One region of the Streptomyces sp. NPDC058371 genome, then DNA from elsewhere that is predicted to be linked to it. Evidence: predicted binding sites of a transcription regulator. Region 1 holds the regulator's gene; the other holds the start of a gene.
What was found. The regulator HspR, encoded in region 1, represses chaperone genes until heat shock. The targets are predictions, from matches to a motif close to TTGAGNNNNNNNNNCTCAA.

Region 1 (15,965 bases):
TGCTCGACCGCGGCGGCCGGATCCGCACCCTCTACCAGCACACCCTCCGCAACGCCCCGACGGTCCTCGCCCGCTACGAGCGGCTGGAGGGCGACGTGGAGGCCCGCACTCTCGACGAGGTCACCGACCGGATGATCGTCGTCGACCGGAACGTGGCCTTCGTCCCGGCGAACAAGAACCACACCCTCGCGCTGGAGGTCCGCCACCCCGCCCTGGTCGACTTCTTCGTGGCCGCCTTCGAGCGCCTGTGGCGGCTTGCCACGCCCATGTACCCGGAAGCCGCCTCGCAGCCCGTCCTGAACGGCGTCACGGCCCGCCAGAGGGCCATAGCCGCCCTCCTCGTCGAAGGCCACACCGACGCCGTGATCGCCGACCGTCTCGGCATGAACATCCGCACGGCCCGCGTCCACATAGCGAAGCTCGCCGCCACCCTCGGCAGCGACAGCCGGGCCCAGCTCGGCTACCTCATCGGCCAGTCGGGGATTCTGGCGCAGGAACCGTGACGCTCTGGAGTTCGGGCGAGCGAGGCGGGCCGTCCAGCCCGGCCTGGGCGATGCGGACGCCGAGCTGGGTGCGGCTGGCGGCGCCCAGCGTCTCCGAGAGACGGGCGATGTGCGCCCGGCACGTACGGACGCTGATGCCGAGGCGCTCGGCGACCACGGCGTCCTGGTGTCCCTCCGCCAGGAGGGCGGCGATTGAACGCTCGCGGTGCGTGATGCCCTCGATGCCCGTCGCCGGCAGGGACGCCGTCAGGGGAATCGCCAGGCGCCACAACCGCTCGAAGACCGTCACCAGATAGCCCACCAGGGCCGGGTGACGCAGCTCCAGCGCGACCGTGCGGTCGTCGTTCGCGGGAATGAAGGCGACCGTGCCGTCGAAGAGGATCAGCCGCTCCACGACCTCGTCGAGGGTACGGGCTTCGGCGCAGTCGCCCATCAGCTCCATGTAGTTGAGCAGACCCTGGCCGTGCCGCGCCACGTGGGTGTACAGGTCGCGCATGCGCACGCCCCGGCGGCGCATCTCCAGCGCGCGGTGCAGCCCCTCGGAGAGTTCGTCCTCACGGCGGATGCCGCCCGGCTGCACGGTCAACACCTCGCTCGTGCACTCCTCGGTGGCCTTGTCCATGGCGGCCCGGATCCGCGGCAGTCCGTCCAGGACGCGGATCGCCACGCCCTCCGCCGGCGCCTGGACGCGTCCGCCGAGCCCCGCGTACCACTCGAAGGCGGACACGGCGTCGCCCATCCGCGACTGGCTCGCGCTGACCTCCTCGTACACGCCCCGCAGCAGTCGGGTCATGACCTCCTGCGGCGAGGTCGGCACCAGCCAGCCCATGTCGTCGGGGTCGGGGTGCAGCAGCGCCAGTTCGAGAAGGCACGGCACCGCTTCGGCGTCCGAGCGCGGCACGCGGCCGCGCCGTACGGCACGGGAATACACGCGGTCCCCGGCCTCGCACAGCCGGTCAGCACCGTGCGGATGCGTGTCCGTCCTGTGCCCCGCCATCTCCCACCCCTGGCTCCAAATTCCTGGCTCCAGCGTCTTGCGCGATGCAACGCCTCGGCGTCTTCCGCAGCGCAACTATGCGCGGCCCCGTCCGCCATCGCAACACGGCTCCTTCCCGCGAGCGCCCCCTATCGAGCGGATACGTCGGTAAATTTCCGCACCTCCGTACGGTCCCTTGCAACAAGATGACCGTCACAACGCCCCCGGTGCGCCGGTGAGATGCGTCGCCCACCACGTGAGCTACCGGAAATCCCCGCTTGACCGGCGCGTTACGGATCGCACTTAACGTCAGGCCATGGCGGACATATTCGACGCGTACGCGTTGGCCGAGGCGTGGGACGAGATGTTTGAGCGGCCGGGTGTGGTCAGGACCGCCTATGAGCCGGTGCTGGCCGCGCTGCAGCCGATCGAGCCGGGCGAGTTGCGGTTCCGGGCCGACCAGATGGCCCGGGCGTTCACCGACCGGGGTGTGACCTACGCGTTCGCGGGCGAGGAGCGCCCCTGGCCGCTGGACCTGGTGCCCCGCATCCTCGACGCGCTGGAATGGGATCTCATCCAGCGCGGTGTGGCCCAGCGGGTGAAGGCGCTGGAGGCCTATCTGGCGGACGCCTACGGGCCCTGCCGGGCCTTCGAGGACGGGGTCGTGCCCTGGCGGCTGCTGCTCAACTCCCCGCACTTCCACCGGGCCGCGCACGGGGTCGAGCCACCCGGCGGCGTACGCATCCATGTGGCCGGAATCGACCTGGTGCGGGACGAGCAGGGGGACTTCCGCGTCCTCGAGGACAACGTCCGCGTGCCGTCCGGTGTGTCGTACGTCATCGAGAACCGGCGCGCGATGACCCGGATCTTCCCCTCGCTCTTCGCCGAACAGCACGTGACGCCGGTGGACGGCTACGCGCAGCGGCTGCTGGCGGCGCTCAGAGCCGCGGCCCCGGGCGGGGTCACCGATCCGCGCGTCGTGGTCCTCACCCCCGGCCCCAGCAACGCCGCCTACTTCGAACACGCCCTGCTGGCACGGCTGATGGGGGTGCAGCTGGTCGAGGGCCACGACCTCGTCTGCCGTACCAACCGGGTGTGGATGCGCACCACGCGGGGCGAGATGCCCGTCCATGTCGTGTACCGGCGCCTCGACGACGACTTCCTCGACCCGCTCCACTTCCGGCCGGATTCGGTGATCGGCTGCCCGGGCATCCTGAGCGCCGCGCAGGCGGGCAACGTGACGCTCGCGAACGCCGTCGGCAACGGCATCGCCGACGACAAGCTGCTCTACACCTACGTCCCCGACCTCATCCGGTACTACCTGGGCGAGGAGCCGGTGCTGCCGAACGTCGAGTCGTTCCGGCCGGACGAACCGGGCCAGTTGGAGGCCGTGCTCGACCAGCTGGACCAGCTCGTCGTGAAGCCGGTCGACGGGGCCGGCGGTCAGGGGATCGTGATCGGGCCGCACGCCGACCGCGAGACGCTCGACCGGGTCCGCGAGCAGGTCATCGCCGATCCGCGCGGCTGGATCGCGCAACGCCCGGTCGCCCTGTCCACCTCCCCCACCCTCGCCGGCGAACGCATGGCGCCGCGCCACATCGACCTGCGCCCGTTCGCCGTCCACGACGGCAGCGACGTGTGGGTGCTGCCCGGCGGCCTCACCCGGGTCGCGCTCCAGGAAGGCAACCTCATCGTCAACTCCAGCCAGGGCGGCGGCTCCAAGGACACCTGGGTGCTCGCGGAGGGATCCGCGGAACGTCCGGTGCCGGACGAGAGCGGCCCCCTGACCGAGGTGGCACCCCGCCAGCACGGACCCGACGGCGACCACACCCTCGTACAGGAAGGGGCGCAGCAGCAGTGAACGACGTGATCCTCTCCCGGATAGCCGAGGCCCTGACCTGGACGGGCCGGTACGTGGAGCGCGCGGACGCCACCGGGCGCATCCTCGACGCCTATCTGCACCGGCTCCTGGAGGACCCCTGGCGCGACGAGGACGTGGCCTGCCGTTCCCTCTACGCGATCCTGGGCGTCGACGCGGGCGGGCAGCGCGTCGACATGCAGCAGGTGCTGGACCAACTCGCCTTCGACGGACGGTCGACGTGCTCGATCGAGGGCGCGCTGGGCGCGGCCCGGCTGAACGCCCGCAGCGCCCGTGAGGCCGTCTCCTCCGAGATGTGGGAGTGCCTCAACTCCACCTGGCACGCGCTGGCCGACCAGCGGCTGGCGGCCCGCCGCACGGGCCCGTACGGCTATCTGGAGCTCGTACGGCGCCGGGCGGCGCTCTTCTTCGGTCTTGCCGACTCGACCATGAGCCGCGACGACAGCTGGCGGTTCGTGGTCCTCGGCCGGAGCCTGGAGCGGGTGGACATGACCGTACGGCTACTGTCCGTACGGGTGTTGGACGCGGCCCACGCCCCCGACTGGCCCACCCTGCTCAGCGCGAGCGGTGCGGACGAGGCGTACGCGCGGGTGTACGGCGGCTTCGGGGACACCCCCAGAGTCGCCGAATTCCTGCTCATGGACCGGGACTTCCCGCGCTCGGCGCTGCATGCTCTGACGACGGCGGAGGAGTGCCTGGCGGCGCTGGGGCGCCCGCGCCAGGACCCGGCCCGCCGTCCCATCGGCCGGCTGCGCACCCGTCTCGAGTATCTGGACTCGCACGCCCTGGAGGAGCAACTGCCGGAGCTGTTGCGGGACTTGCAGCACTCGTGCATGGCGTGCGCGGAGGCGGTGGCGGAGAAGTTCTTCCCCTACCAGGGGCCCGTCGAGTGGGCGCAGGAAGGAGCGTGAGCGACATGAGTGACGCGACGAACAACCCGGGCGAGGTGCGCAGGCCGGTGACCCGCCGGCTGCGCATCCGGCACATCACCCGCGTCTCGTACGCGCAGGCCGCGGTCTCCTCGCACAACGAGGTGCGGATGACCCCGCTGACGCTGCCCGGCCAGACGACCCTGGACGCCCGGGTCACCGTGAACCCGTCCACCCCCACCTGGTCGTACTGGGACTACTGGGGCACCCAGGTCACCGGCTTCGACCTGATGGACCCGCACGCCGACCTGACGATCACGGCGTCGAGCCTGGTGGAGACCTCGCCGCCGGAGCCGCTCGGGACCGCCCCGGCCTGGGCCGAGGTGTCCGAGGCCGCCACGAACTCCCGGCTGGCGGAGTTCACGACGGCGACCTCGCGCACCACCGTGCCGCCGGAGCTGGTGGCCCGGGCCCGCGCGGCGGCCGACGGTCTCGGCCCGCACGAGACGGCGGTCGCCGTCTCCGCCCTGGTCGCCGACCGGGTGTCGTACATCCCGGGCGCCACGGGCGTGAACACCGGCGCCGCGGAGGCCTGGGAGCAGGGTGCGGGCGTCTGCCAGGACATCGCCCATGTCACCGCCGCGCTCCTGCGGGGCCTGGGCCTGCCCACGCGGTACGTCTCGGGCTATCTGCACCCCGAACGCGACGCCGAGCTGCACCGTCCCGTGGCCGGCCAGAGCCATGCCTGGATCGAGTACTGGGCGGGCGACTGGACCGGCTACGACCCGACGAACCGCACCCGCGCCGACGAGTCCCACGTGGTGGTGGGCCGCGGCCGCGACTACGACGACGTGACCCCGCACAAGGGGATCTACCGGGGCGTGGCCGGCGGGCCGCCCGAGGTGACGGTGGAGTTCACCCGGGTGGGGTGAGCCCGGGTGGGGTGAGCCCGGGTGGGGTGAGGTGAGGTGTGCCCGGGCGAGGTGCGGTGAGGTGTGCCCAGGCCGCTTCAGCCCTTCACCGTTTCAGCCCTTCAGCCCTTCAGCCCTTCAGACCGATGGAGTTGCAGTCCGACTTGAACTTGGACGTGCAGATCTGCTTGACCGTGTAGATGCCGTCCTGGACGACCGTGTTCCTGATGTTGTCCTGGGTCAGGGCGACCACGGGGACGAGCTGGGCGGGGACCTTCTCGGTGGTGGGACTGTCGACCTTGTCGCGGGTGAGCGCGTCGAACTCGATCGAGCGGCCCTGGACCCGTGCCACGGCCATCTCGGCGGCGGCGTTGGCCTCCTGCGGGTACGACTTGTAGACGCTCATGTACTGGTCGCCGGAGACGATGCGCTGCACGGCGTCCAGCTCCGCGTCCTGACCGGTGACCGGCGGGAGCTTGCCCGCGCCGGTCTCCTTCAGCGCCTGGATGACGGCGCCCGCCATGCCGTCGTTGGCGGAGTAGACCCCGGCGATGTTGTCGAGGCCGATCGCCGTGATCGCCTTCTCCATGTTGGCCTTGGCGTTCTCCGGCTTCCAGTCCTTGGTGTCGTACGTCTTGGCGATGTTCACCTTGCCCTGGAGCTCCGCCATGGCGCCCGCCTTGAACTGCGCGGCGTTCGGGTCGGTGACCGAGCCGTTCATCATGACGATCTTGCTGGAGGCCGCGTGGGAGCCCAGCGCCTCCACGAGCGCCCTGCCCTGCACCTCGCCGACGAGCTCGTTGTCGAAGGAGATGTACGCGTCGATCGGGCCCTGCGCCAGGCGGTCGTACGCGATGACGGGGATGCCGGCGTCCTTCGCCTTCTGCACGCCGTCCGCGATGGCCTTCGCGTCCACCGCGTCCACGACCAGGACGTCGACCTTGTCGGCCACCATCTTGGCGAGCTGGCTGTTCTGCTTGTCCGCGTCCTGCTCCGCGTTCGCGTACTCGACCTTGCCCTTGTCGTGGGTGAGCTCGGCGACCTTCTTCTCGATGATGGGGTAGTCGAACTTCTCGTACCGGGAGTTCTCCTTCTCCGGGAGGAGGAGGCCCACCGTGATGTCGTCGCCCTTCTTGGGGGTGGCCGAACTCCCGCCACCACCGATGCCGTCCACGACGCCGCAGGCGGTGAGTGAGGCAGCCGTGGCAAAGGCGCCCATGGCCATGGCAGTACGACGCATACGGATACGGGTGTTCACTTCACGTGCCTTCCGGACGAGGGCGCAGCATTGCGACCCAGGTGGCTGAAAGCCAACGCGGCGATCACGGCAGCGTCAAGGAGTAGCCGCTTAACGAGATGGCAACAGCATTCTGTGAGCGGGTCGTGAAGATACCGTCCGCCGAGCCCGCCACTCCGTTTCACCCTCTCCACCTCGGCAAATCCCCCGCCGCTCACGACCACGAGTCCGCCCGTCACGGACAGTAGTCACTTGCATACGGCCCCGCATCGTGCGACTCTGTCCGCTCACCTCAGTTATCGAACATATGTTCCCGTACGAAGGAAAGAGGGAGGGCGCCGGATGAGCGGCGTACGCGCGACGGGCGGTGCGGTGTGGATCGGCTCGCTCATCCGCCGCTTTCCCGACCTCGTCGACGAGCTGGCACCCATGGCCGGTCCCGGGCCCCGGGAGGCCCGTGGCGCCCCCTCGGGCGGCCCCACGCCTCCCTTACGGCTGCACGTCTCCGATGCCGTACGCGACATCACCGACGGAGTCGTCGAGCTGGAGGAGGCCGTACGCGAACGCCTCGGACTGCGGCCCGTGGCCCCCGCGTCGGTGCCGGTGCGGCTGCGCCGTATCGCCGGGCTGCTGGAGCGCATCGCGGCCGATCCCGTGCTCGCCGCCCATGTCGAGGACGAGACCCGGCGGATGGCCGCGCGGTGCGCCCGCGCACTGGGTGACCCCGAGCAGATGGTGCGGCTGCCCGGCCGTTGCCCGCGGTGCGACTCGGTGTCCCTGCGGGCGTTACCCGAGCGCGCCGAGGTGCGCTGTGTGAATCCGGTGTGCGGTGCCGTCCTGGACGGCGAGGCGGACGGCTCGTGACCTCGCCCCTGATCACCGCCGAACTGGCCGCCGACGAGGTGGGCGTCACCCCCGCGACCATCCGCAAGTGGGTCCAGCGCGGCCATCTGCGCCCCGCCGGCAGCGAGGGGCGGCGCCGGCTGTACCGCCTGGAGGACGTCTTCGCCGCGGAACGCGCGACGCACTACGCCCGCACCCGGCCCCACCCGCCCCCGTGACCCCCACTCACCCCCCACGCCCGCCTCCCCGGCCCGGCCCACCACCCCGGGCAGCCCGACCCCTCCGGTCGCCCCGCCGCCCTCCGACCACCCCGGTCGCCCCGCCCTGCTCGAGCACGCCCGACCCGAATAACCAATTGGCATAAGCCAGTTGCACGTTCCGGAGCGTCGCGTCACACTGGGAAGCAGCGGCAGAGCTGCGCCCGGGTCACGGGCGGCGGACCTGCCGCTTTGTGTTGCCCCCACCTAGGAGCACCTCATGGCCACACCCCTGACCGAGGGCGTCACCCTCGAACTGGAACGCCTCCGCAGCTCGGTGGACGTCGGCTTCGCCACCACCCGCGGCGATCTGGCTCTCCTCCTGCAGCGCGCCGACCAGACCGACAAGTGCCTCGGCGAACACGAAGACCGCATCGAAGCCCTGGAACGCACCCGCTGGCCCCTGACCTCGCTGGCCGCGCTCACCTCCTGCGCCGCCATGGCGATCACGCTCTGGCAGGCCCTGGCCCGCTGACGCCCGGCCGGACGCACGACGAAGGGGCCGGGAGGTTCGCCCTCCCGGCCCCTTCGTGCACGCCTGACAATCCTCAGTCCGCCGGCCGCTTGGGCCGCCACACCACCAGCGCACTCGTCTGCTGAACCTCCTGGTACGGCACCAGGTCCCGGCGGTACGAGGCGTGGACGGCCGCCTCGCGCTGCTGCATCGCGACAGCGGCACCGTCGAGGGCCGACTCCAGCTCCATGACCCGGGACTGGAGCGCGGCGACCTGGTTCTCCAGCTCGATGATGCGCTTGATCCCGGCCAGGTTGATGCCCTCGTTCTGCGACAACTGCTGCACGGTGCGCAGCAGTTCGATGTCGCGGGCCGAGTAGCGCCGGCCCCGGCCCGCGGTGCGGTCCGGGGAGACCAGCCCCAGCCGGTCGTACTGACGCAGGGTCTGCGGGTGCAGACCGGAGAGCTGGGCCGCCACCGAGATGACGTAGACCGGCGTCTCCTCGGTCAGTTCGTAGGGGTTGCGTCGGCGGCCGGGTACGTCCATGGCGTTCTCATGCTCCCTTCGCGGCCTGGAACAGCTCCGCCCGCGGATCCTCGTCCGCGGTGGCCTCGCGATACGCCTCCAGCGCGTCGCGAGCCTTGCCCGAAACGTCCTTGGGGACGGTGACCTCGACGGTGACCAGCAGGTCGCCGCGGGTGCCGTCCTGGCGGACCGCGCCCTTGCCGCGGGCGCGCATCGTGCGGCCGTTGGGCGTGCCCGGCGGCAGCTTGAGAGTGACCGGCGGCCCGCCCAGCGTGGGCACGCGCACCTCGCCGCCGAGCGCCGCCTCCGCGAAGGTGACGGGGACCGTGACGGTGAGGTTGTCGCCCTTGCGGCCGAAGACGGGGTGGGCGCCCACGTGCACGACGACGTACAGATCGCCCGCGGGGCCGCCCCGCTCGCCCGGGGCTCCCTTGCCGCGCAGCCGGATCCGCTGGCCGTCGCTGACGCCGGCCGGGATACGGACCTGCATCGTGCGCGACGACTTGGCGCGGCCGCTGCCCTTGCAGACCTCGCAGGGGTTCTCCGCGATCAGTCCGCGGCCCTTGCAGTCCGGGCAGGGGTCGGTCAGCGAGAAGCCGCCGCCCGAGCCCCGCGCCACCTGTCCGGTGCCGACGCACGTCGGGCACACGCGCGGTGTGCCGTTCGCGTCGCCGGTGCCCGAACAGGCCTTGCAGGGCGCCTGCGAGGACATCCGCAGCGGAACCGTCGCGCCGTCCACCGCCTCCGTGAAGCTCAGCGTGACCTCGGACTCGATGTCCTGGCCGCGCCGCGGCTGCGTACGGGAGCCGGTGCCCGCGCCACCGCGGTTGAACAGGCCCCCGAAGACGTCACCGATGCCGCCGCCGAAGCCGCCCTGCGCCGTCCCGCCCTGGGCGCCGCCTCCGAAGAGGTCGCCCAGGTCGAAGTTGAACGAACCGCCACCGGCGCCGGGACCCGGACGGAAGCCGCCGTTGCCGAAGAGGGCGCGTGCCTCGTCGTACTCCTTGCGCTTCTTGGGGTCACCGAGGATGTCGTTCGCCTCGGAGATCTCCTTGAAGCGGTCCTCGGCCTTGGCGTTGCCCTTGTTGGCGTCCGGGTGGAACTCGCGGGCGAGCTTGCGGTACGCCTTCTTGATCTCGGCTTCGGTGGCGTCCTTGGGGACGCCGAGGACCTTGTAGTAGTCCTTCTCGATGAAGTCCTTGGTGCTCATCCTCGACGTCCCTCCTTCCCTGCGTTCTCTGTGACGTCAGCCCTCGTCCGGGCCACCGCTCTCCTTGTCGTCGCCCGCCTCGGCGGAATCGGAGTCCGCCTTGACCGCCTGCGCCCCGGGCTGGGGCTCGGCGACGGCCACCCGCGCGGGGCGGATGGTGCGCTCGCCGATGCGATACCCAGGCTGCAGAATCGCCACGCACGTCGTCTCCGTGACATCCGGCGCGTACGAGTGCATCAGGGCCTCGTGGATCGTCGGGTCGAAGGGCTCGCCCTCCTTGCCGAACTGCTGCAGGCCCATCTTCGCCGCGACGGTCTCCAGCGACTCGGCCACCGACTTGAAGCCGCCGACCAGTTCGCCGTGTTCGCGCGCGCGGCCGATGTCGTCGAGTACGGGCAGGAGCTCGGTCAGGAGGCTCGCCACGGCGAGCTCCTTGACCGCGATCCGGTCGCGCTCGACGCGGCGGCGGTAGTTCTGGAACTCGGCCTGGAGCCGCTGGAGGTCCGCCGTGCGCTCGCTGAGCGCCGTGCGTGCCTGGTCCAGCTGAGCCGTCAGGCCCACCAACTGTGCTGCTGCGTCCCCGCCCGGGGCCGCCCCCTCCTCCGGAGAGGGGGTGGCGGCCTGCGGCTCGGCGTCGTCAGAGGTCGCGCCGGAGGGGACGTCAGGCTTCTCGTCGAAACCCGGGGTCTCCTCCGTCACGCGGCACCATCCTTGCGGTCCTCGTCGACGATCTCGGCGTCGACGACGTCGTCGTCAGCGGCCTTGGCACCGGCGTCGTCACCGGGCGCCTCGGCACCGGCAGCACCCTGCGCGGCATTGGCGTCGGCGTACATCGCCTGGCCCAGCTTCTGCGAGACGGCCGCGACCTTCTCCGTCGCCGTACGGATCTCGGCGGTGTTCTCGCTCTCGCCGGTCGCGCCCTTGAGCGCGGCCTTCAGCTCCTCGACGGCGGCCTCGACCTCGGTCTTGACCTCGCCGGGGACCTTGTCCTCGTTGTCCTTGAGGAACTTCTCCGTCTGGTAGACGAGCTGCTCGCCCTGGTTGCGGGTCTCGGCGGCCTCGCGGCGCTTGTGGTCCTCGTCCGCGTACTGCTCGGCCTCCTGGCGCATCCGGTCGACCTCGTCCTTCGGCAGCGAGGAGCCACCGGTGACGGTCATCTTCTGCTCCTTGCCCGTGCCCAGGTCCTTCGCGGTCACGTGCATGATGCCGTTGGCGTCGATGTCGAAGGCGACCTCGATCTGCGGGACACCGCGCGGGGCCGGCGGCAGACCGGTCAGCTCGAACATTCCGAGCTTCTTGTTGTACGCCGCGATCTCGCGCTCGCCCTGGTACACCTGGATCTGCACGGACGGCTGGTTGTCCTCGGCCGTCGTGAAGATCTCGGAACGCTTGGTCGGGATCGTGGTGTTGCGCTCGATGAGCTTCGTCATGATCCCTCCCTTGGTCTCGATACCGAGGGACAGCGGGGTCACGTCGAGGAGCAGGACGTCCTTGACCTCGCCCTTGAGGACACCGGCCTGCAGGGCGGCGCCGATGGCGACGACCTCGTCCGGGTTCACGCCCTTGTTGGCGTCCTGACCGCCGGTCAGCTCCTTGACGAGCTCGGCGACGGCGGGCATCCGGGTGGAGCCACCGACGAGAACGACGTGGTCGATCTCGGACAGCTGGATGCCGGCGTCCTTGATGACGTTGTGGAACGGCGTCTTGCAGCGCTCCAGCAGGTCGGCCGTCAGCTGCTGGAACTGGGCGCGCGTGAGCTTCTCGTCCAGGTGCAGCGGGCCCTCGGCGGACGCGGTGATGTAGGGCAGGTTGATCGAGGTCTCGGTGGACGAGGACAGCTCGATCTTGGCCTTCTCGGCGGCCTCACGGAGGCGCTGGAGCGCCATCTTGTCCTTGGAGAGGTCCACGCCGTGACCCGACTGGAACTGCTTGACCAGGTAGTCCATGACCCGCTGGTCCCAGTCGTCACCACCGAGGTGGTTGTCACCGTTGGTGGCCTTCACCTCGACGACGCCGTCGCCGATCTCGAGCAGCGAGACGTCGAAGGTGCCGCCACCGAGGTCGAAGACGAGGATCGTCTGGTCGTCCTTGTCGAGACCGTAGGCCAGCGCGGCGGCCGTCGGCTCGTTCACGATGCGCAGGACGTTCAGGCCCGCGATCTCGCCGGCCTCCTTCGTCGCCTGACGCTCGGAGTCGTTGAAGTACGCCGGGACGGTGATGACCGCGTCCGTGACCTTCTCACCGAGGTAGGACTCGGCGTCGCGCTTCAGCTTCTGCAGGATGAAGGCGGAGATCTGCTGCGGGTTGAAGGGCTTCCCGTCGAGCTCGATCTTCCAGTCCGTACCCATGTGACGCTTCACGGACCGAATGGTCCGGTCCACGTTCGTGACCGCCTGACGCTTGGCGACCTCGCCGACGAGCACCTCACCGTTCTTGGCGAAGGCGACGACGGACGGCGTGGTCCTGGCGCCCTCGGCGTTGGTGATGACGGTGGGCTCGCCGCCCTCCAGAACGCTGACGACGGAGTTAGTCGTGCCCAGGTCGATGCCGACCGCACGTGCCATTTCAATTCCTCCAACAATGACTTGAGTGGAACGGACTCAAGTGTGCATGACGTCCGCCGCTCGGTCAACAGAGGTGAGTCGAGCAGGCTCAACTCTTATCTCTTCCCTACACGCAAGAAGGCTCTGACCTGCGTCCTTTCGGCCAGCGGACGCCGATGCGACATTGCCGGGACGTCGACGGGACGTCGCCGAAGCGCGTCCCCGGACGACTCCGGGGACGTCGAGTGGACGTCGACCGGACGTCTCCCGACCGGCAGGACGCCGGCACTTCAGGCCACCGGAGTCCGCGGACGGGGACCTTTGCGGCGCCCCGGGACGGCACGCCGGGCGCCACCGCCCTTCACGAGGGGCGGGGCCACGACAGGCCCGGCGAACACAGCGGTCGCATCCGCCGCCGGGGCCTCACGGTGCCGGGTGCCCCCGGATCCGTATCCCCGAACCCGCGACAGGGCGAGTACGACCACCAGCGTGCCACCCGCCACCCACAGCGCGGCACCCGGGCCCAGCCAGCCCAGGTCGATCAGCAGCCCGACGAGCGCGCCGGCGAAGGCGGCCACGCCGATGACCACGGCGGCCCCCGGGGCGGTGAGCCCGAGCCGGCGCAGCCGGGGAGCGAGGCGGCCGGCGCGGCCGCGCGTCCCGAGCAGACCGAGGGCGAGGCCGGCGGTGGGCACGGCGGTCAACGCGAACAGCGCCGCCGCGCTCGGCAGCGGCTCGCGCCCCGCGTGCACCACGACCGCCGCCGAGGCGAGCACGAACCCGGTGAACAGCGCGCCGCAGTCGCCCGAGACGGTCCTGGCCGGGGGCCAGTTGTGCATCAGGAATCCGGTGAGCGCGGCGGCCAGCACACTCAGCAGTGCGGCCAGCCCGTCCATGATCTCGGCCGCTGCGCAGCCGCTGAGCGCGAAGGCGGTCACCACACCGACCGTCCCCATCACGCCATCCGCGTGACCGAGGGCCGCGAAGGCATGGGCGACGAGGACGATCCAGACGATCGCCAACAGGGCCATCGGCAGGCCGAGTTCGCCGTACGGCACCACGAACGCGGCGGCGATCGCGAGACCGGCCGGCCGCACGGCCGGTGGCACCGGCCGCAGATCCCCGACGAGTCCCAGCACCGCCGCTCCGACCCCGGCGAGGAGCAGCACCCCGACCCCGGTGCCGAGCCGGGCGACTCCGGTCCAGTCCCCCACCCCGGCGACGGTTCCCGTGCCGACGACGACGGCCGCACCCCCGAAGAGCGGGACCACCCGCCCTCGCCGCCGCTCCACGGCCCCGAGCCGCAGCGCGGGCAGCCGCAGCAGCGCGCTGAGCGCGGCGGTGAGAAGAAGGGCCGACGTGGCGGCGGTGATCCCGTACAGCACGAGCCGAGGCTATGCCTGTATCACCTCATATCGGGTGAATAACACGATGTGCTTTTCCCCGTTTCCCGGGGCAGACGTGACCGGGGGCCGACACCTCCACTCAGGTCAGCCTCAGCGACACAGATCACCGCCCACCTGGCTACAGTGCGGCGCAAGAAGTGGGTAGTCTCAGACGGACTGCATAAGTTACCGCTTAGTAATCACTATCGAACTCCGCTACGAAGCCCCGCCTCGCAGGCCCGAGGAGCCCCCGAATGCAACTCGCCGCGATCATCGTGTCGCTGGTCCTGACCGTGGTCGGCGTGGCGCTCATCGCCCGAGCCGTCGCGCAGATCTACCGGTTCATCAAGCTCGGCCAACCGGTCCCGGCCGGTTCCCGCACCGACGACTGGAAGGCCCGCACCCTCACGCTGGCCAAGGAGTTCGTCGGCCACACCCGGATGAACCGGTGGGGAATCGTCGGTGTCGCGCACTGGTTCGTCGCGGTCGGCTTCCTCACGCTCGGCCTGACGATCGTCACCGCGTACGGCCAGCTGTTCAAGGCCGACTGGACGCTGCCGGTCCTGGGCGGCTGGCTGCCGTACGAGGTGTACACCGAGTTCATCGCCCTCGCGACGACCGTCGGCATCCTCGTTCTGATCGCGATCCGGCAGCTCAACCTGCCCTCGCGCCCCGGCCGCAAGTCGCGCTTCGCGGGCTCCAAGATGGGCCAGGCGTACTTCGTCGAGGCCGTCATCCTCGTCATCGGTCTGGCGATCATGACGCTGCGCGGCCTGGAGGGCGCGCTGCACCACGTCGACGGCTACGAGGCCGCGTACTTCGCGTCGTATCCCCTCGTCGCCGCCTTCAAGGGCCTGAGCCTCGGCACGCTGCAGAACCTGGTCTACCTGACCGCCATGATCAAGCTCGGCGTCACGATGACCTGGGCGATCACGGTCGGCCTCAACACCAACATGGGTGTGGCCTGGCACCGCTTCCTCGCCTTCCCGAACATCTGGTTCAAGCGGAACGCGAAGGGCGCGACCGCCCTCGGCGGGCTCCTTCCGATGACCTCCGGCGGCAAGGACATCGACTTCACCGACCCCGGTGAGGACGACGTCTTCGGTGTCTCCCAGGTCGAGCAGTTCTCCTGGAAGGGGCTGCTGGACTTCTCGACGTGTACGGAGTGCGGGCGTTGCCAGTCGCAGTGCCCGGCCTGGAACACGGGTAAGCCGCTCTCCCCCAAGCTCCTCATCATGTCGCTGCGCGACCACGCGCACGCCAAGGCCCCCTACCTCCTGGCCGGCGGCGGCAAGGACATGGAGGGCAACGAGAAGGCCACCAAGGAGCAGCTCGCCGACGTGCCGGCCGCCGCGCTCGCCGAGGCCGAGCGCCCGCTCATCGGCACCCTCGAAGCTGCATCCGACAGCGGCTTCGCCGCGGGCGGCGTCATCGACCCCGACGTCCTGTGGTCCTGCACCACCTGCGGCGCCTGTGTCGAGCAGTGCCCCGTCGACATCGAGCACGTCGACCACATCGTCGACATGCGCCGCTACCAGGTGATGATCGAGTCCGCGTTCCCGTCCGAGGCGGGCACGATGCTCAAGAACCTGGAGAAGAAGGGCAACCCCTGGGGGCTGGCCAAGAAGCAGCGCCTGGAGTGGACGAAGGAAGTCGACTTCGAGATCCCGGTCGTCGGCCGCGACATCGAGGACCTGTCCGAGGTCGACTACCTGTACTGGGTCGGCTGCGCGGGGGCCCTGGAGGACCGGGCCAAGAAGACGACGAAGGCCTTCGCCGAGCTCCTGCACATGGCGGGCGTCAAGTTCGCGATCATGGGCGGGGACGAGAAGTGCACCGGTGACTCGGCGCGCAGGCTGGGCAACGAGCCGCTGTTCCAGGAGCTCGGCATGGAGAACGTGGCCGCGCTGAACATGGCGTACGGCGAGGATGACGAGGACCCGGCGACGAAGAAGCCGAAGTCCGCGAAGAAGATCGTCGCCACCTGCCCGCACTGCCTCAACACCCTCGGCAACGAGTACCCGCAGCTCGGCGGCGACTACGAGGTCATCCACCACACACAGCTGCTCCAGCACCTCATCGACGAGGGCAAGCTGCTGCCGGTGACCCCGGTCGACGGCCTCATCACCTACCACGACCCGTGCTACCTGGGCCGCCACAACAAGATCTACACGCCGCCGCGCGAGATCATGTCGGCCGTCCCGGGCCTGCGTCAGCAGGAGATGCACCGCCACAAGGAGCGCGGCTTCTGCTGCGGCGCCGGTGGTGCGCGGATGTGGATGGAGGAGCGGATCGGCAAGCGCATCAACAACGAGCGCGTCGACGAGGCCCTGTCGCTCAACCCCGACATCGTCTCGACCGCCTGCCCGTTC
Region 2 (15,965 bases), on a different contig from region 1:
TCTCCAGCAGTTCGGCCACCAGGTGGCTCAGGTCGTCGGCGGCGAACCCGGCGAGGTGCGCGTGCGGCGGCAGCGCGGAGATCCGGACCCGCTCGTACCGCTCGATCTCGCTGACCGCGGCGCGGACGACGTCGACGAGCGGGACCGGGCCCGCGTGCTGCTGGATGTGTTCGGCGCCGGCGAGGACCAGGAGGTTCTCGCTGTGCCGGCGCATCACGGTGGCGAAGTGGTCGAGCTTGAAGAGGGTGGAGAGGCGGTCCGGGTCCTGCTCGCGCTCTTCGAGGTGCTCGATGACGGCCAGTTGCCGCTCGACGAGACCGAGGGTGCGCAGCGCCAGGTTGACGAAGGTGCCGTGGATGCTGTGCCGCACCTGCTCCAGGTGGCCGGCGGCCGCGGCGAGTTCGGCGCGCAGCCGGTCCCGCTCGTCGGCCATCGTCTGCCGTTTGCCTATGAGGTGCTTGCGGTCGGTCTCGAGGGTCGTCAACCGCTCGTGGAGCGCGGCGGCATGCGCGTGCAGGGTGTTGACGGAGCGCACGACCTGGGCGAACTCGTCGTTGCGGCCGGTGAACTTGACCGGCTCCTGCGCGGCCGGGTCGCCGGCGAGCCGGGCCGAGCCGATGCGCAGCACGACCAGCGGGCGGGTCAGGGTGCGGGCCATGGCCGTGGCGACGCCGAGGGCGACGAGCAGCAGCCCGCCGAGGAGGGCGACGCGGAGCTCCAGCGCGGTGACGTCGTCGTCGCGCAGCTGCGCGAGGTCCTTGGTGCGGCGGTCGTTGAGCGAGGCCTCGGCGCCGCGCATCAGCTCGACGCGGGCGGACAGGGCCGCGTCCAGCTTCTTGGTGCTGGTGCCGAGCTCGGCGTCGGAGAGCGTCGGCTGGTCGGTGAGGGTGGCGAGGTACTTGTCCGCGTCGGCGACGTCGGGCCCGTTGACCGTGGAGTCGTACGAGGCGCGGGCGGTCTTCGGTGCGGTCTCGCGGAAGCCGGAGAGGGCGGCGTCGGAACGGAGCCGGGCCTGCTGGGCGGCGGAACTTATTGCGTTGCGCTGCTTGGTGTCGGTGTCCGACGAGCTGCTCGTGGTGGTCGGCAGACCGGTGGCCGGGTCGATGGCGGTCTGGGTGGACCGCGGGACGCTGAGGGCCGCGAGAAGCAGTCCGCGGGTGGCGGCGGCCTGCTGGACGGCGGTGTCGAGCTCGGCCTGGGCGTATGCGCCGGAGCCCGCGCGGGGCGGCAGCCGCTCGGCGAGTTCCTCGGCGAGATTGTGGAGTTCGGTGATGGCGAGGGAGTACGCCTGGTGCGCTTCGAGAGCACTGCTCTTGCCGGTGAGCGCCGCTCTGCGTACGGCGGCGATGGAGTCGAGGTCCTTGCGGAGCGCGGCCGGGGCGTCGGTGTCGGCCCGCAACTCCTCAACCTGGCGGTCCACTCGGGCGCTGCGCTGCTCGGAGGGCGCCTTCGTCCTGGGCCGGCCGGCGGCGATGTACGAGGTGACCTCGTCCCGTTCGTCCGCCAGGGAGTGGGCGAGGGTGAGCGCCTCCTGCGTCTCCCGCGCCAGCGTCACCAGATCCTGGGAGTCACTGAGTTGTCCGGAGGCGGCGAGGACGCTCGGCGCGCCCGCGCCGGCGACGGCGGCCGCCACGACGGCCACGGCGACGATGAGCCGGTTGCGTACGTGGGCGGGGCGACCCCTGCCCGCGGAGCCTGCGGCGTCGCCGGTGGCTCCCCCTGTGGAGGCCGTCTGCTTGCCTGTGCGCCGAGGCCGTATTTTCTGCACCGGTGCTCGCATTCCTGACTCGTGTACCCATGGGCCCGGGTGACGTTCCGTCAACTGAGGCGTCCGGCCTCCCCCAAGCTCCGACTTCGCTCCATCAGGGGGGACCCCCATCGGCTCCCGACCCTCCCAGTGCCGGTGGGCAGTGGTCCCGCATCGTCCGAGCCGCCACCCGAAGGAGTGAACATCGGCAGGGAGTTGGCGGGCAAGTTCCTCCGGCGTGTGCCACCGGCCTGCTCGGCGGGCCGGTTGGACGTCGGCGACGCGCTTTGGCAGTATTCGCCGCCACGCCTCACCGGAGTCGATCATTCCATGCCAAACCCGGCGCCCGGCGTCCCGGTCCGCAACCATCCGGCAACCGATGCCGACCTCTCGTGGATCTTGTGAAGGCCTCGTGCAGACTGGCTGGATGCGTACGGAACTCGTCACCGAGCCCAGCGACCGCAACCGCCCCAATGAGGACTTCACCTCGGTCGCGCTTCCGGCCTCAGGACTGGGCGGTGCACTGGTCGTGCTGGACGGGGTGACTCCCCCGAAGGGCGACGACGGCTGCGTGCACGGGGTGCCCTGGTTCGCGACGCGCCTGGGCGGGACACTGACCGAACTGTCGGTTTCCCTACCGGATGTGACGCTGACCGAGGTGCTCGCGCGGGCCATTCGCCGCACGGCCGACGCCCATGCCGACACCTGTGACCTTTCTCACCCGCGTACACCGCAGGCAACCGTGGTCCTCGTCCGCTGGTCCGCCGACACGGTCGAGTACCTGGTCCTCTCGGACTCCGCACTGCTGCTGCTGTCCCCTCCGGGCGTGGTCACGCCGGTGCTGGACGACCGGCTCTCCCGTGTCCCGCGCACCTCGCTGGCCTCGGACGCGATCGCCGACGCGACGGTCCGCAACAAGGAGGGCGGCTTCTTCACGGCGGCGGCGGACCCCTCGGTCGCGGGGCGTGCGGTGACCGGCACGGCAGCCCGCGCGGAGGTGCGCGCGCTGGCCGCCCTGACGGACGGGGCGACCCGCTGGACGGAGAAGTTCCACGAGGGCGACTGGACCGACCTCTTCACCGTCGTACGCAAGGAGGGCGCCCGCGCCCTCGTCGACCGCGTACGCGAACTGGAGGCGGCGGACGCCCAGGAGCGGACCCACTTGCGCCGCAGCAAGACCCACGACGACGCGACGGTGGCGTACGTGGAGCTCTAGCTCCACGCGCGGTCGGTGGTGGCGCCGGGACCGCGAGCCGTCGTCAGCGGTCTCGCGGGGAGGCTCCGGTTCCAGCCACCCCGCGATCGCCACCGGGGGCCTAGCTGCCCTCTCCCCCGCGGTTCAACTGGTGCAGCAACCGGGCCAGTTCGGCGACCTCGCGCGGGTCCCAGCCCGAGAGCTGGCTGACGTAGCGTGCCCGGCGGGCCTCCCGCACGGCGGTGAAGCGCGCCCGTCCCTCCTCCGTGAGGTGGACCAGCCAGGCGCGGCCGTCGGCCGGGTCGGGTTCGCGGGCGACGAGACCGAGGTCTTCGAGGGCGCGCAACTGACGGGACATGGTGGCCTTGCCGACGCCGATGTAGGCGGCGAGCTCGGTGGCCCGCTGACGCCCGCACTCCTCCAGCCGGTAGAGCAACCCGTAGGCGGAGGACTCCAGGTCGGGGTGGACCTCGCGGGCCATCTCGCCGGAGGAGGCGCGAGCACGCCGCAGGAACACGGTCAACGCGCGTTCCAGCGACAGGAACTCCTGGTTCACACCACTCCCCGCCGCCGTGACTTCGCCACGTCGCCCCTCGCCGTTTGCGCCCTCGTGCACGTCAGCACCCCTGACCCGGTTTCCCGATCCTGAAAGTTTCCGCCACAAGTGGCCATTGCCGCAGCTCCGCCAGTATTTCGCAGGAGTAGACCAACGGCAGCCTCCGGGCCCTCTTCCCACCCGGTCTTCTACGTGCGTAGCTTCTTTACCAAGCAATTACCGGCATCGCCACGCCACCGACGGGTCGACGAGGACCTGTCGCCCGAGCGCGTGCGCCGGCCGTCGGCTTTCTCCGCAGTCCCCCCACCGAGCATCACCGCGCACCACCGAGCCCTTCGGAGGCACGCCATGCCCGTGCACAGATCCGGAACCATCCGCCCCGGGCGCTGCACCAAGCGGCTCCCCACGGTCGGGATCCTGCTCGCCGCGCTCTCCCTTCTGTTCACCCTGCCGGCCCAGGCCGCCGACACCCCCGCCCGCGGCTCCGCCCACATGGGCATGGGCGTCGCGGCCCACGACGGGCAGGGCGGTACGCCGTCCACCGGTGACGCCACGCAGACGGAGGGCGTGGACGTCAGCAGCCACCAGGGCAACGTCGCCTGGTCGACCCTGTGGAGCAGCGGGGTCAAGTGGGCCTACTCGAAGGCGACGGAGGGGACGTACTACACGAACCCCTACTTCGCCCAGCAGTACAACGGCTCGTACGACGTCGGCATGATCCGCGGCGCGTACCACTTCGCGACCCCCGACACCACGACCGGCGCCACCCAGGCCAACTACTTCGTGGACCACGGCGGCGGCTGGTCGAGGGACGGCAGGACGCTGCCGGGTGCGCTCGACATCGAGTGGAACCCGTACGGCGCGGCCTGCTACGGCAAGACGCAGAGCGCGATGGTCACCTGGATCCGTGACTTCCTCAACCAGTACAAGGCGCGCACCGGCCGGGACGCCGTCATCTACACGGCCACCACCTGGTGGACCCAGTGCACCGGCAACTCCAGCGCCTTCGCGGCCACCAACCCGCTGTGGATCGCCCGCTACGCCACCGACCCGGGCACGCTGCCCGCGGGCTGGGGCTTCTACACGATGTGGCAGTACACGTCGTCGGGTCCGACGGTCGGCGACCACAACAAGTTCAACGGTGCCCTCGACCGCGTGGTGGCACTGGCGAACGGCTGACCGGCCGGGCCCCGAGGCGACCACGGCGGACGGGCCCGTCGGCAACGTGACATGGGAAGGCCCGGGTCCCTCATGGGGCCCGGGCCTTCCGCTACCGGCAGCGTCCGTCACGCCGCTACCGGAACCTCCGCACTCGCTCCGTTCGTCGCCGGGACGAGGGCCAGTTCGAGGACCTGGCGAACGTCCGTGACGGCGTGGACGTCGAGCTTCTCCAGGACCTCGGCCGGGACGTCGTCCAGGTCGGGTTCGTTGCGCTTGGGGATGATGACGGTGGTGACGCCGGCCCGGTGCGCGGCGAGCAGCTTCTGCTTCACACCGCCGATGGGCAGGACCCGGCCGGTCAGGGAGACCTCACCGGTCATCGCCACGTCCGTACGGACCAGGCGGCCGCTGAGCAGCGACGCCAGTGCCGTCGTCATCGTGACACCCGCGCTCGGTCCGTCCTTCGGGACCGCGCCCGCCGGGAAGTGGATGTGCACACCCCGGTCCTTGAGGTCACCGACCGGCAGCTCCAGCTCGGCGCCGCGCGAACGCAGGAAGGAGAGCGCGATCTGTGCCGACTCCTTCATCACGTCACCCAGCTGACCGGTCAGGGTCAGACCCGCCGCGCCCGTCTCCGGGTCGGCCAGCGACGCCTCGACGAAGAGGACGTCACCACCCGCGCCGGTGACCGCGAGCCCGGTGGCGACACCGGGCACCGCCGTACGGCGCTCCGCCGGGTCCTGGGCGGACTCGGGCACGTGGTGCGGCCGTCCGACGAGCCCGCGCAGGTCGGCGTCGGTCACCGTGAACGGCAGCTTCCGCTCGCCCAGTTCGTGCTCGGCCGCGACCTTGCGCAGCAGCCGCGCGACGGCCCGCTCCAGGTTCCGTACACCGGCTTCCCGGGTGTACTCGCCCGCGAGCTTGCGCAGCGCGCTCTCGTCCAGCGCGACCTCGTCCTTCTCCAGACCGGCCCGCTCCAGCTGGCGCGGGAGCAGGTGGTCGCGGGCGATGACGACCTTCTCGTCCTCGGTGTAGCCGTCGAGGCGGACCAGCTCCATACGGTCGAGCAGGGCCTCCGGGATGGCTTCCAGGACGTTCGCCGTTGCGAGGAACACGACGTCGGAGAGGTCGAGTTCGACCTCCAGGTAGTGGTCGCGGAAGGTGTGGTTCTGCGCGGGGTCGAGGACTTCGAGCAGCGCCGCGGCCGGGTCGCCCCGGAAGTCGGAGCCGACCTTGTCGATCTCGTCCAGCAGGACCACCGGGTTCATGGACCCGGCCTCCTTGATGGCACGGACGATCCGGCCGGGCAGCGCGCCGACGTACGTACGCCGGTGGCCGCGGATCTCGGCCTCGTCCCGCACGCCGCCGAGGGCGACGCGGACGAACTTGCGGCCCATGGCGTGCGCGACGGACTCACCGAGCGAGGTCTTGCCGACGCCGGGCGGGCCGACGAGCGCGAGCACGGCGCCCCCGCGTCGCCCGCCGACGACACCCAGGCCCCGGTCGGCGCGTCGCTTGCGCACCGCCAGGTATTCGGTGATCCGCTCCTTCACGTCCGCCAGGCCGGAGTGCTCGGCGTCCAGCACCCGCTGGGCGCCCCTGATGTCGTACTCGTCCTCCGTGCGTTCGTTCCACGGGAGTTCGAGCACGGTGTCGAGCCAGGTGCGGATCCAGGAGCCCTCGGGCGACTGGTCGCTCGCGCGCTCCAGCTTCTCGACCTCCTTGAGAGCGGCCTCGCGGACCTTCTCGGGGAGATCGGCGGCCTCGACGCGCGTGCGGTAGTCGTCGGACTCCTCGCCGTCCGCGGAATCGCCGTTCAGCTCGCGCAGTTCCTTGCGGACGGCTTCGAGCTGCCGGCGCAGCAAGAACTCGCGCTGCTGCTTGTCCACGCCTTCCTGTACGTCCTTGGCGATGGACTCGGCGACATCCTGCTCGGCGAGGTGCTCACGGAGCTGTTCGGTGGCGAGCTTCAGCCGGGCGACCGGGTCGGCCGTCTCCAGCAGGGCCACCTTCTGGTCAGTGGTCAGGAACGGTGAGTAACCGGAATTGTCGGCAAGGGCGGAAACATCGTCAATGGCCTGTACGCGGTCCACGACCTGCCAGGCGCCGCGCTTGCGCAGCCAGCTGGTGGCCAGGGCCTTGTACTCCTTGACCAGGTCGGTGACCTGGCCGGGCAGGGGGTCGGGCACGGTCTCCTCGACCCGGGTGCCCTCCACCCACAGTGCGGCACCGGGACCGGTGGTCCCCGCGCCGATCTTCACGCGCCCACGGCCGCGGATCAGCGCGCCCGGGTCGCCGTCGGCCAGCCGGCCGACCTGCTCGACGGTGCCGAGCACACCGGTGCTCGGGTACGCCCCGTCGATGCGTGGCACCAGCAGCACCTTCGGCTTGCCGGGCTCCGAGCGGGCGGCGGCCTGGGCAGCCTCCACCGCGGCGCGGACGTCGGCGTCGTTCAGGTCCAGCGGAACCACCATCCCGGGCAGCACGACCTCGTCGTCGAGCGGCAGCACGGGCAGGGTGAGCGGTGTGGACGTCGAAGCCATGATCTCCCCTTCGGCAGTCAAGTTGAGCTATGTCGACTCAATGCACGTGAGCCCTTGAATGTTCCCGGGGGACTGTTCGCTGTGAGCGATCACCCCTGTCGACGTCCGCGACCGGGGCCGTATCGCCCGGCGGATTCCGCCCGCCCGTCCGCATCGCGGTGCCAGGATGAGCGCCATGACTGCCTCGTACGACATCCCCGTGGTCATCGATCGCCGGGAAGGCCCGTACGGCGAGGTCGTGCTGCGGCGCCACGGCGCACTGCTGCAGATCATCGCCAACGGGTGCTTCCTGATGGACACCTCCGACGGCCGCTCGGAGCGACTGCTGATCGACGCGGCCCGCGACGCCCTGGACGGCCGGGCGCGGCCGAGCGTGCTGATCGGCGGCCTCGGCGTCGGCTTCTCCCTCGCGCACGCCGCCGCCGACGACCGCTGGGGACGCATCACGGTCGTGGAACGGGAGCCGGCGATCATCGACTGGCACCGCGAAGGACCGCTGTCCGCCCTCTCCGCCCCCGCGCTCGCCGACCCCCGGACGGAGATCGTCGAGGCGGATCTGGTCGCCTACGTCAATGAGACTTCCGCCACGTACGACGCGCTCTGCCTGGACATCGACAACGGACCCGGCTGGACGGTCACGGAGGGCAACGGAGGCCTCTATTCACGGGCCGGACTGACCGGCTGCGCAAGGCTGTTGAGGCCCGGCGGAGTGCTCGCGGTGTGGTCTGCGCAGCCCTCTCCGGAATTTGAAGGAACCTTGCGGAATGCCGGTTTCCAACGGGTGCGTACCGAAGAGATCCCGGTTGCCCGGGGCGTTCCGGACGTCGTGCATCTTGCGGTCAGGGCTGGATAGCCGATCAATGGTGCCTGCCCGTACTCTGCTTCCCTGACGCGGATCATTCAAGCGTCAAGCGCAGTCATGGGATCACCCCACGGATTCCGGAAAGCACACCTCAGGGGCGGGCGATGGAGCAGACACACACCTCCCAGAACGGCGCGGCGGCGACTCCCGGCGCTCAGCGACGGGTCCTGGTCGTCGAGGACGACCCGACGATCGTCGACGCCATCGCGGCCCGCCTGCGCGCCGAGGGATTCCTGGTGCAAACAGCGGGCGACGGTCCGGCCGCCGTCGACACCGCCGAGGCCTGGCAGCCCGACCTGCTGATCCTCGACATCATGCTGCCCGGCTTCGACGGTCTGGAGGTCTGCCGCCGCGTGCAGGCCCAGCGCCCGGTGCCGGTGCTGATGCTCACCGCGCGCGACGACGAGACCGACATGCTGGTCGGACTCGGCGTCGGCGCCGACGACTACATGACGAAACCGTTCTCCATGCGGGAGCTGGCCGCCCGCGTGCACGTCCTGCTGCGCCGGGTGGAGCGTGCCGTGGTGGCCGCCTCGACGCCGCGCAGCGGCATCCTGCGGCTCGGCGAGCTGGAGATCGACCACGCGCAGCGCCGGGTGCGGGTCCGCTCCGAGGACGTGCACCTGACACCCACCGAGTTCGACCTCCTGGTCTGCCTGGCGAACACCCCGCGTGCGGTGCTCTCGCGCGAGCAGTTGCTGGCCGAGGTCTGGGACTGGGCGGACGCGTCCGGCACCCGGACCGTGGACAGTCACATCAAGGCGCTGCGCCGGAAGATCGGCGCCGAGCGGATCCGTACGGTCCACGGCGTGGGCTACGCGCTGGAGACCCCGACTCCCTGAGCCGGGGCTGTGGGGACCTCTTGAGGGGGCTGCTGTGATGAGCGGGTTCGGGGAGCGCAAGAACGCGGGTCCCTGGGGCGGCCTGCGCCCCTTCTCGATCAAGACGAAGCTCGGCACGCTGGTCGTCGTCGCGGTCTTCATCACCACGGGTCTGCTGATGATCGCGGTGCGCACCGAGACCGAGGTGCGCTTCATCACCGTCTTCTCGATGATCGCCACACTGCTGATAACGCAGTTCGTGGCGCATTCGCTCACCGCGCCCCTGGACGAGATGAACACCGTCGCCCGGTCCATCTCCCACGGCGACTACACGCGCCGCGTCAGCGAGGGCCGCCGGGACGAACTCGGCGACCTGGCCCAGACGATCAACCTGATGGCGGACGAGCTGGAGGCCCAGGACCGCCAGCGCAAGGAGCTCGTGGCGAACGTCTCGCACGAGCTGCGCACCCCCATCGCCGGCCTCCGCGCGGTCCTGGAGAACGTCGTGGACGGCGTGTCCGCGGCCGACCCCGAGACGATGCGTACGGCCCTGAAGCAGACGGAGCGCCTGGGCCGGCTCGTCGAGACGCTCCTGGACCTGTCCCGGCTCGACAACGGCGTCGTGCCGCTGAAGCGGCGCCGCTTCGAGGTCTGGCCCTATCTGTCCGGCGTCCTGAAGGAGGCCAACATGGTCTCCTCCGCACGCGCGGGCATCGCCTCGGGCTCCGGGAGCCACACGCGTACGGACGTCCATCTGCACCTCGACGTGTCCCCGCCCGAGCTGACCGCGCACGCGGACCCGGAGCGGATCCACCAGGTCGTCGCCAACCTCATCGACAACGCGGTCAAGCACAGCCCGCCGCACGGCCGCGTGACGGTGCGGGCGCGCCGGGGTCCGTCCCCGGAGTCGCTGGACCTGGAAGTGCTGGACGAGGGTCCGGGCATTCCGAAGTCGGAGTGGCACCGGGTCTTCGAGCGGTTCAACCGCGGCGGCGTCCCCGCGCCGCACGGACCGGGCAGCGACGGCGGTACGGGCCTGGGGCTCGCCATCGCCCGCTGGGCGGTCGATCTGCACGGCGGCCGGATCGGAGTGGCCGAATCCCAGCGGGGCTGCCGGATCCAGGTCACTCTTCCAGGCCTGCCTTCACTGCCGAGTTGACGTAGGGTTCGAAGTGGAGCCACAAGATCCATGAACGTCCGCACTGACGGACACGTGTGATCAGGGAGAGGCCCGCGCCTGCTGGGCCGTGGGGTCAGGTCGACGCACCCGTTCCGCATCGGAACCTCGCTTGTTTCCCGCCATTTCAGCCCCCGAAACACGCTTTCCGATGTGACTTACGCGACGATGACCGGCCCGGTCATACCTTCACGGTCTGGGAGGCGTAGCCTTTATTCCCGCTGTCCATCACCTTGTGAAGCGGAAGAGGGCGGTTGCCGCCGTGTCGCCACAGTCCCCCAGTAACTCGAGCTCCCCCAGCCTTCGGCCGGGAGGTGCCCCCACGACCGATGACCAAGCCGGGAAGAACCCCGCTGCTGCGTTCGGTCCCAATGAGTGGCTCGTCGACGAGATCTATCAGCAGTACCTCCAGGACCCGAATTCGGTAGACCGAGCCTGGTGGGACTTCTTCGCCGACTACAAGCCGGGCGGCGCGGCCGCCCCGGCTCCGTCGGGTACTGCGGCCGCGGGGGCCGCAGGTACCGCCACAGCGGCTCCTGCCACGCCCGCAGCACCGGCCCAGGCCGCACCGGCGGCGCCTGCCGCACCGGCCCAGGCCGCTCCGGTCCAGCCCGCTCCGGTCCAGGCCGCACCCGCCGCACCCGCGGCGCCGAAGCCCGCGGCTGCCGCACCGGCTCCGGCCAAGGCCGCCGCCCCGGCTCCCGCGAAGGCCGCTCCGGCCGCCGCGAAGCCGAAGGCCGCCGCGCCCGCCGCCGAGGCCCCCGAAGGCCCCGAGTACGTGACGCTGCGCGGTCCGGCCGGTGCCGTCGCGAAGAACATGAACGCCTCGCTGGAACTGCCCACGGCCACGTCCGTGCGCGCCGTCCCGGTGAAGCTGCTCTTCGACAACCGCATCGTCATCAACAACCACCTGAAGCGCGCCCGGGGCGGGAAGATCTCCTTCACCCACCTCATCGGCTACGCGATGGTGCAGGCCATCAAGGCCATGCCGTCGATGAACTACTCCTTCGCGGAGAAGGACGGCAAGCCGACGCTGGTCAAGCCGGCGCACGTCAACTTCGGCCTCGCCATCGACCTGGTGAAGCCGAACGGAGACCGCCAGCTGGTCGTCGCCGGCATCAAGAAGGCCGAGACGCTGAACTTCTTCGAGTTCTGGCAGGCCTACGAAGACATCGTCCGCCGGGCCCGTGACGGCAAGCTGACGATGGACGACTTCACCGGTGTGACGGTCTCGCTGACCAACCCCGGCGGCCTCGGCACCGTCCACTCGGTCCCGCGTCTGATGCCCGGCCAGTCGGTCATCATGGGCGTCGGCTCGATGGACTACCCGGCGGAGTTCCAGGGCACCTCCCAGGACACCCTGAACAAGCTCGGCATCTCGAAGGTCATGACGCTCACGTCGACCTACGACCACCGGGTCATCCAGGGCGCCGCGTCCGGCGAGTTCCTGCGGATCGTCGCGAACCTGCTGCTCGGCGAGAACGGCTTCTTCGACGAGATCTTCGAGGCGCTGCGCATCCCCTACGAGCCGGTCCGCTGGCTCAAGGACATCGACGCCTCGCACGACGACGACGTCACGAAGGCCGCCCGCGTCTTCGAGCTGATCCACTCCTACCGGGTCCGCGGCCACGTCATGGCCGACACCGACCCGCTGGAGTACCGCCAGCGCAAGCACCCCGACCTGGACATCACCGAGCACGGTCTGACGCTCTGGGACCTGGAGCGCGAGTTCGCCGTCGGCGGCTTCGCGGGCAAGTCCCTGATGAAGCTGCGCGACATCCTCGGTGTGCTGCGCGACTCGTACTGCCGCACCACCGGCGTCGAGTTCATGCACATCCAGGACCCGAAGCAGCGCAAGTGGATCCAGGACCGCATCGAGCGCTCGCACACCAAGCCGGAGCGCGAGGAGCAGCTGCGCATCCTGCGCCGGCTGAACGCGGCGGAGGCCTTCGAGACCTTCCTGCAGACGAAGTACGTGGGCCAGAAGCGCTTCTCGCTGGAGGGCGGCGAGTCCGTCATCCCGCTGCTGGACGCGGTGCTCGACTCTGCGGCGGAGTCCCGCCTGGACGAGGTCGTCATCGGCATGGCCCACCGCGGCCGGCTGAACGTCCTCGCCAACATCGTCGGCAAGTCGTACGCGCAGATCTTCCGCGAGTTCGAGGGCAACCTCGACCCGAAGTCGATGCACGGCTCCGGTGACGTCAAGTACCACCTGGGCGCCGAGGGCACCTTCACCGGTCTCGACGGCGAGCAGATCAAGGTCTCGCTGGCCGCCAACCCCTCGCACCTGGAGGCGGTCGACCCGATCCTCGAGGGCATCGCCCGCGCCAAGCAGGACATCATCAACAAGGGCGGCACGGACTTCACGGTCCTGCCGGTCGCCCTGCACGGTGACGCGGCCTTCGCCGGCCAGGGCGTCGTGGCCGAGACGCTCAACATGTCGCAGCTGCGCGGCTACCGCACCGGCGGCACGGTCCACGTCGTCATCAACAACCAGGTCGGCTTCACCGCCGCCCCGGAGTCCTCGCGCTCCTCGATGTACGCCACCGACGTGGCCCGCATGATCGAGGCGCCGATCTTCCACGTGAACGGCGACGACCCCGAGGCCGTCGTCCGCGTCGCTCGGCTGGCCTTCGAGTTCCGCCAGGCGTTCAACAAGGACGTCGTCATCGACCTCATCTGCTACCGCCGCCGCGGTCACAACGAGTCGGACAACCCGGCGTTCACGCAGCCGCTGATGTACGACCTGATCGACAAGAAGCGCTCGGTGCGCAAGCTCTACACCGAGTCCCTCATCGGTCGCGGCGACATCACGCTGGAAGAGGCCGAGCAGGCGCTGCAGGACTACCAGGGCCAGCTGGAGAAGGTCTTCACGGAGGTCCGTGAGGCGACGTCGCAGCCGGGCGAGGCGCCCGTCTCCGACCCGCAGGCCCAGTTCCCGGTCGCCGTGAACACCGCGGTCTCCGCGGAGGTCGTCAAGCGCATCGCCGAGTCCCAGGTCAACATCCCCGACCGGGTCACCGTCCACCCGCGTCTGCTGCCCCAGCTGCAGCGCCGCGCGGCGATGGTCGAGGACGGCACGATCGACTGGGGCATGGGCGAGACGCTCGCGATCGGCTCCCTGCTCCTGGAGGGCACCCCGGTGCGCCTCTCGGGCCAGGACTCCCGCCGCGGCACGTTCGGCCAGCGTCACGCGGTCCTCATCGACCGTGAGACGGGCGAGGACTTCACGCCGCTGCTGTACCTCTCCGAGGACCAGGCGCGCTACAACTGCTACGACTCGCTGCTCTCCGAGTACGCCGCGATGGGCTTCGAGTACGGCTACTCGCTGGCCCGTCCCGAGTCGCTGGTCATGTGGGAGGCGCAGTTCGGCGACTTCGTCAACGGCGCCCAGACGGTCGTCGACGAGTTCATCTCCTCGGCCGAGCAGAAGTGGGGCCAGACGTCCGGCGTCACCCTGCTGCTCCCGCACGGCTACGAGGGCCAGGGCCCCGACCACTCGTCGGCCCGCCCGGAGCGCTTCCTCCAGCTGTGCGCGCAGAACAACATGACGGTCGCCATGCCGACCCTGCCGTCGAACTACTTCCACCTCCTGCGGTGGCAGGTGCACAACCCGCACCACAAGCCGCTGGTGGTCTTCACGCCGAAGTCGATGCTGCGCCTCAAGGCGGCGGCCTCGAAGGCGGAGGAGTTCACGACGGGTCAGTTCCGTCCGGTCATCGGCGACGCGTCCGCCGACCCGGCCGCGGTCCGCAAGGTCGTCTTCTGCGCCGGCAAGGTCTACTACGACCTGGAGGCCGAGCGCACCAAGCGCGGCGTCACGGACACGGCCATCATCCGCATCGAGCGCCTGTACCCCCTCCCGGGTGCGGAGCTCCAGGCGGAGATCGCCAAGTACCCGAACGCCGAGAAGTACCTGTGGGCCCAGGAGGAGCCGGCGAACCAGGGCGCGTGGCCCTTCATCGCCCTCAACCTGATCGACCACCTGGACCTGGCGGTCGGCGCGGACGTCCCGCACGGCGAGCGCCTGCGCCGCATCTCCCGCCCGCACGGGTCCTCCCCGGCGGTCGGCTCGGCAAAGCGCCACCAGGCCGAGCAGGAGCAGCTGGTACGGGAGGTGTTCGAGGCGTGAGCCTCTGAGCACCGCTGAGAGGCTCACGCCTCTCGGCCCAGCCCGATGGATCAAGGGGCCGGCCCCATCGCCTTGTCGAGGCGGTGGGGCCGGTTCCGTTGTCCGGTACGGGATCCCGGCCGGTACGGGGTGGTCCGGTACGGGTTCCGGGCGGGTGCACCGCCGGGCACCGGGCCGCATAACCTGGAGGGGTACGACCCGTGGCCGGCAGGCCCAGCCCCAGGAGAGCATCCGTGTACTTCACCGACCGTGGCATCGAGGAACTGGCGAAGCGGCGCGGCGAGGAAGAGGTCACTTTCGAGTGGCTTGCCGAGCAGCTGCGTACGTTCGTCGATCTCAATCCGGACTTCGAGGTGCCCGTCGAGCGGCTCGCGACCTGGCTGGCGCGGCTGGACGACGACGAGGACGAGGACGAGTAGGGCGACGAGCAGGGCTTCGCCTCCGGTGCGAGCAGGGCTTCGCCTCCGGGTGAGCGGCCGCGCGCGCGAGGCGGCCCCTGCGGTCGGCGGGTCTCAGTCGAAGGCGCGTACCCGGTCGTACGCGAATCCCAGGGCTCCGTGGGTCATGAGCAGCGCGCCCGCCGCGATCCAGCCCATGTTGCGGCGGCGTACTCCGTAGAGCGTGACGGGCAGGCCCGTGGCCAGCTGGGCCGTGGCCAGGGCGCGGGCCTTCGGACCGCGGATCCAGGGGCCGGGACCGCCGCCCTCGACGACGCCGAGCTGTGTGCGGACGGCCTCGCGGCGACCGGACCAGGAGACCGGGCGGGCGTCGGGCAGCTCCCGGACGGCGTCCAGGAGTTGGTCGGCGGGGACACCCGGGGCCAGGACTGCCGGGAGGGCCATCCCCGCGCGCGTGAGGACGGCGAGCAGTCCGCGCAGCCGGGCCCGGGCGTCGGCCGCGGAGTCGGGTTTCGTCAGCTGCTCCAGGTCCTGCATGTCCAGCACGGGATCGAGGCCGAGGCGCGCGGCGAAGGTGCGCATCGCCTCGTCCTCGCCGACCGGTGTGCCGTTCGCGAGCCATTCGTAGCCGACGGTGCGGCGGAATCCGGAGGCGAGGGTGCAACCGCTGCGGTCGGCGTCCCACCACAGGGCCAGTACGGGCCAGGGGGCGCCGACGGCGAGGGCGGCGGCCCAGCCGGTCAGGACGCGATCGACCGGTTCGTCGCCGTGCAGCCATGGCCTGCCCTCGGGGACGAGCACGCTCCAGTCGTCGCCCGCGCCGGTGAGCACCATCCCTTCGCGCAGCAGCTGAGCTGCGGAGCCGACGGCTTCGGGATGCGCCCGGCACAGGAGCAGTGCGCCGGCGGCGGCCGAGTCGGGGGGTTCGTCGCGGAGGGTCGGCATGGTCATACGTTAGGGCGACTTCGTCGCCACCTGCCCCTTTTGTCAGCACGCGTATCACCGGATCGAGTGTCTTGACTTTCCGTATCCGCGATATATCGTGTTCATTGGAAGACGCGATATGGCGCGTCGTGTCCCGTCCGGCCGAGGAGGTCTGCCCCATGCCCGAGTGGTCCGTCGCAGAAGCGAGGAAGCTGACCTTCGACACCCCCGTGACGGCACTCCACGTGCGCATCGTCAACGGAACGGTGAACGTCGTGGGCACCGACGAGAGTTCCGCCCGCCTGGAAGTCTCCGAACTCGAAGGGCCACCCCTGGTGGTGACCCAGAAGAACGGCACGCTGACCGTCGCGTACGAGGACCTGCCCTGGAAGGGCTTCCTCAAGTGGCTCGACCGCAAGGGCTGGCGCCGCAGCGCGGTCGTCTCGCTG

Region 2: lon (endopeptidase La) is a predicted target of HspR. The motif match lies at 7,225-7,243, and genes of this name have one in related genera.

Annotation. Positions count from the first base shown of each region.
Region 1 is NZ_JBHXJC010000012.1:191,727-207,691, reverse strand. It holds gene ACFWM2_RS29735 (helix-turn-helix transcriptional regulator) at 1-503, shown strand, start outside; gene ACFWM2_RS29730 (LuxR C-terminal-related transcriptional regulator) at 466-1,500, opposite strand; gene ACFWM2_RS29725 (circularly permuted type 2 ATP-grasp protein) at 1,796-3,340, shown strand; gene ACFWM2_RS29720 (alpha-E domain-containing protein) at 3,337-4,269, shown strand; gene ACFWM2_RS29715 (transglutaminase N-terminal domain-containing protein) at 4,317-5,159, shown strand; gene ACFWM2_RS29710 (sugar ABC transporter substrate-binding protein) at 5,269-6,378, opposite strand; gene ACFWM2_RS29705 (hypothetical protein) at 6,718-7,239, shown strand; gene ACFWM2_RS29700 (helix-turn-helix domain-containing protein) at 7,236-7,436, shown strand; gene ACFWM2_RS29695 (hypothetical protein) at 7,696-7,950, shown strand; gene ACFWM2_RS29690 (heat shock protein transcriptional repressor HspR) at 8,024-8,476, opposite strand; gene dnaJ (molecular chaperone DnaJ) at 8,484-9,665, opposite strand; gene grpE (nucleotide exchange factor GrpE) at 9,702-10,364, opposite strand; gene dnaK (molecular chaperone DnaK) at 10,361-12,229, opposite strand; gene ACFWM2_RS29670 (MraY family glycosyltransferase) at 12,499-13,593, opposite strand; gene ACFWM2_RS29665 ((Fe-S)-binding protein) at 13,848-15,965, shown strand, end outside.
Region 2 is NZ_JBHXJC010000004.1:469,803-485,767, reverse strand. It holds gene ACFWM2_RS16935 (nitrate- and nitrite sensing domain-containing protein) at 1-1,768, opposite strand, end outside; gene ACFWM2_RS16930 (protein phosphatase 2C domain-containing protein) at 2,175-2,963, shown strand; gene ACFWM2_RS16925 (MarR family winged helix-turn-helix transcriptional regulator) at 3,064-3,558, opposite strand; gene ACFWM2_RS16920 (lysozyme) at 3,847-4,677, shown strand; gene lon (endopeptidase La) at 4,785-7,202, opposite strand; gene ACFWM2_RS16910 (spermidine synthase) at 7,378-8,055, shown strand; gene ACFWM2_RS16905 (response regulator transcription factor) at 8,169-8,906, shown strand; gene ACFWM2_RS16900 (ATP-binding protein) at 8,944-10,044, shown strand; gene ACFWM2_RS16895 (multifunctional oxoglutarate decarboxylase/oxoglutarate dehydrogenase thiamine pyrophosphate-binding subunit/dihydrolipoyllysine-residue succinyltransferase subunit) at 10,325-14,194, shown strand; gene ACFWM2_RS16890 (DUF6104 family protein) at 14,428-14,613, shown strand; gene ACFWM2_RS16885 (hypothetical protein) at 14,707-15,537, opposite strand; gene ACFWM2_RS16880 (DUF4097 domain-containing protein) at 15,696-15,965, shown strand, end outside.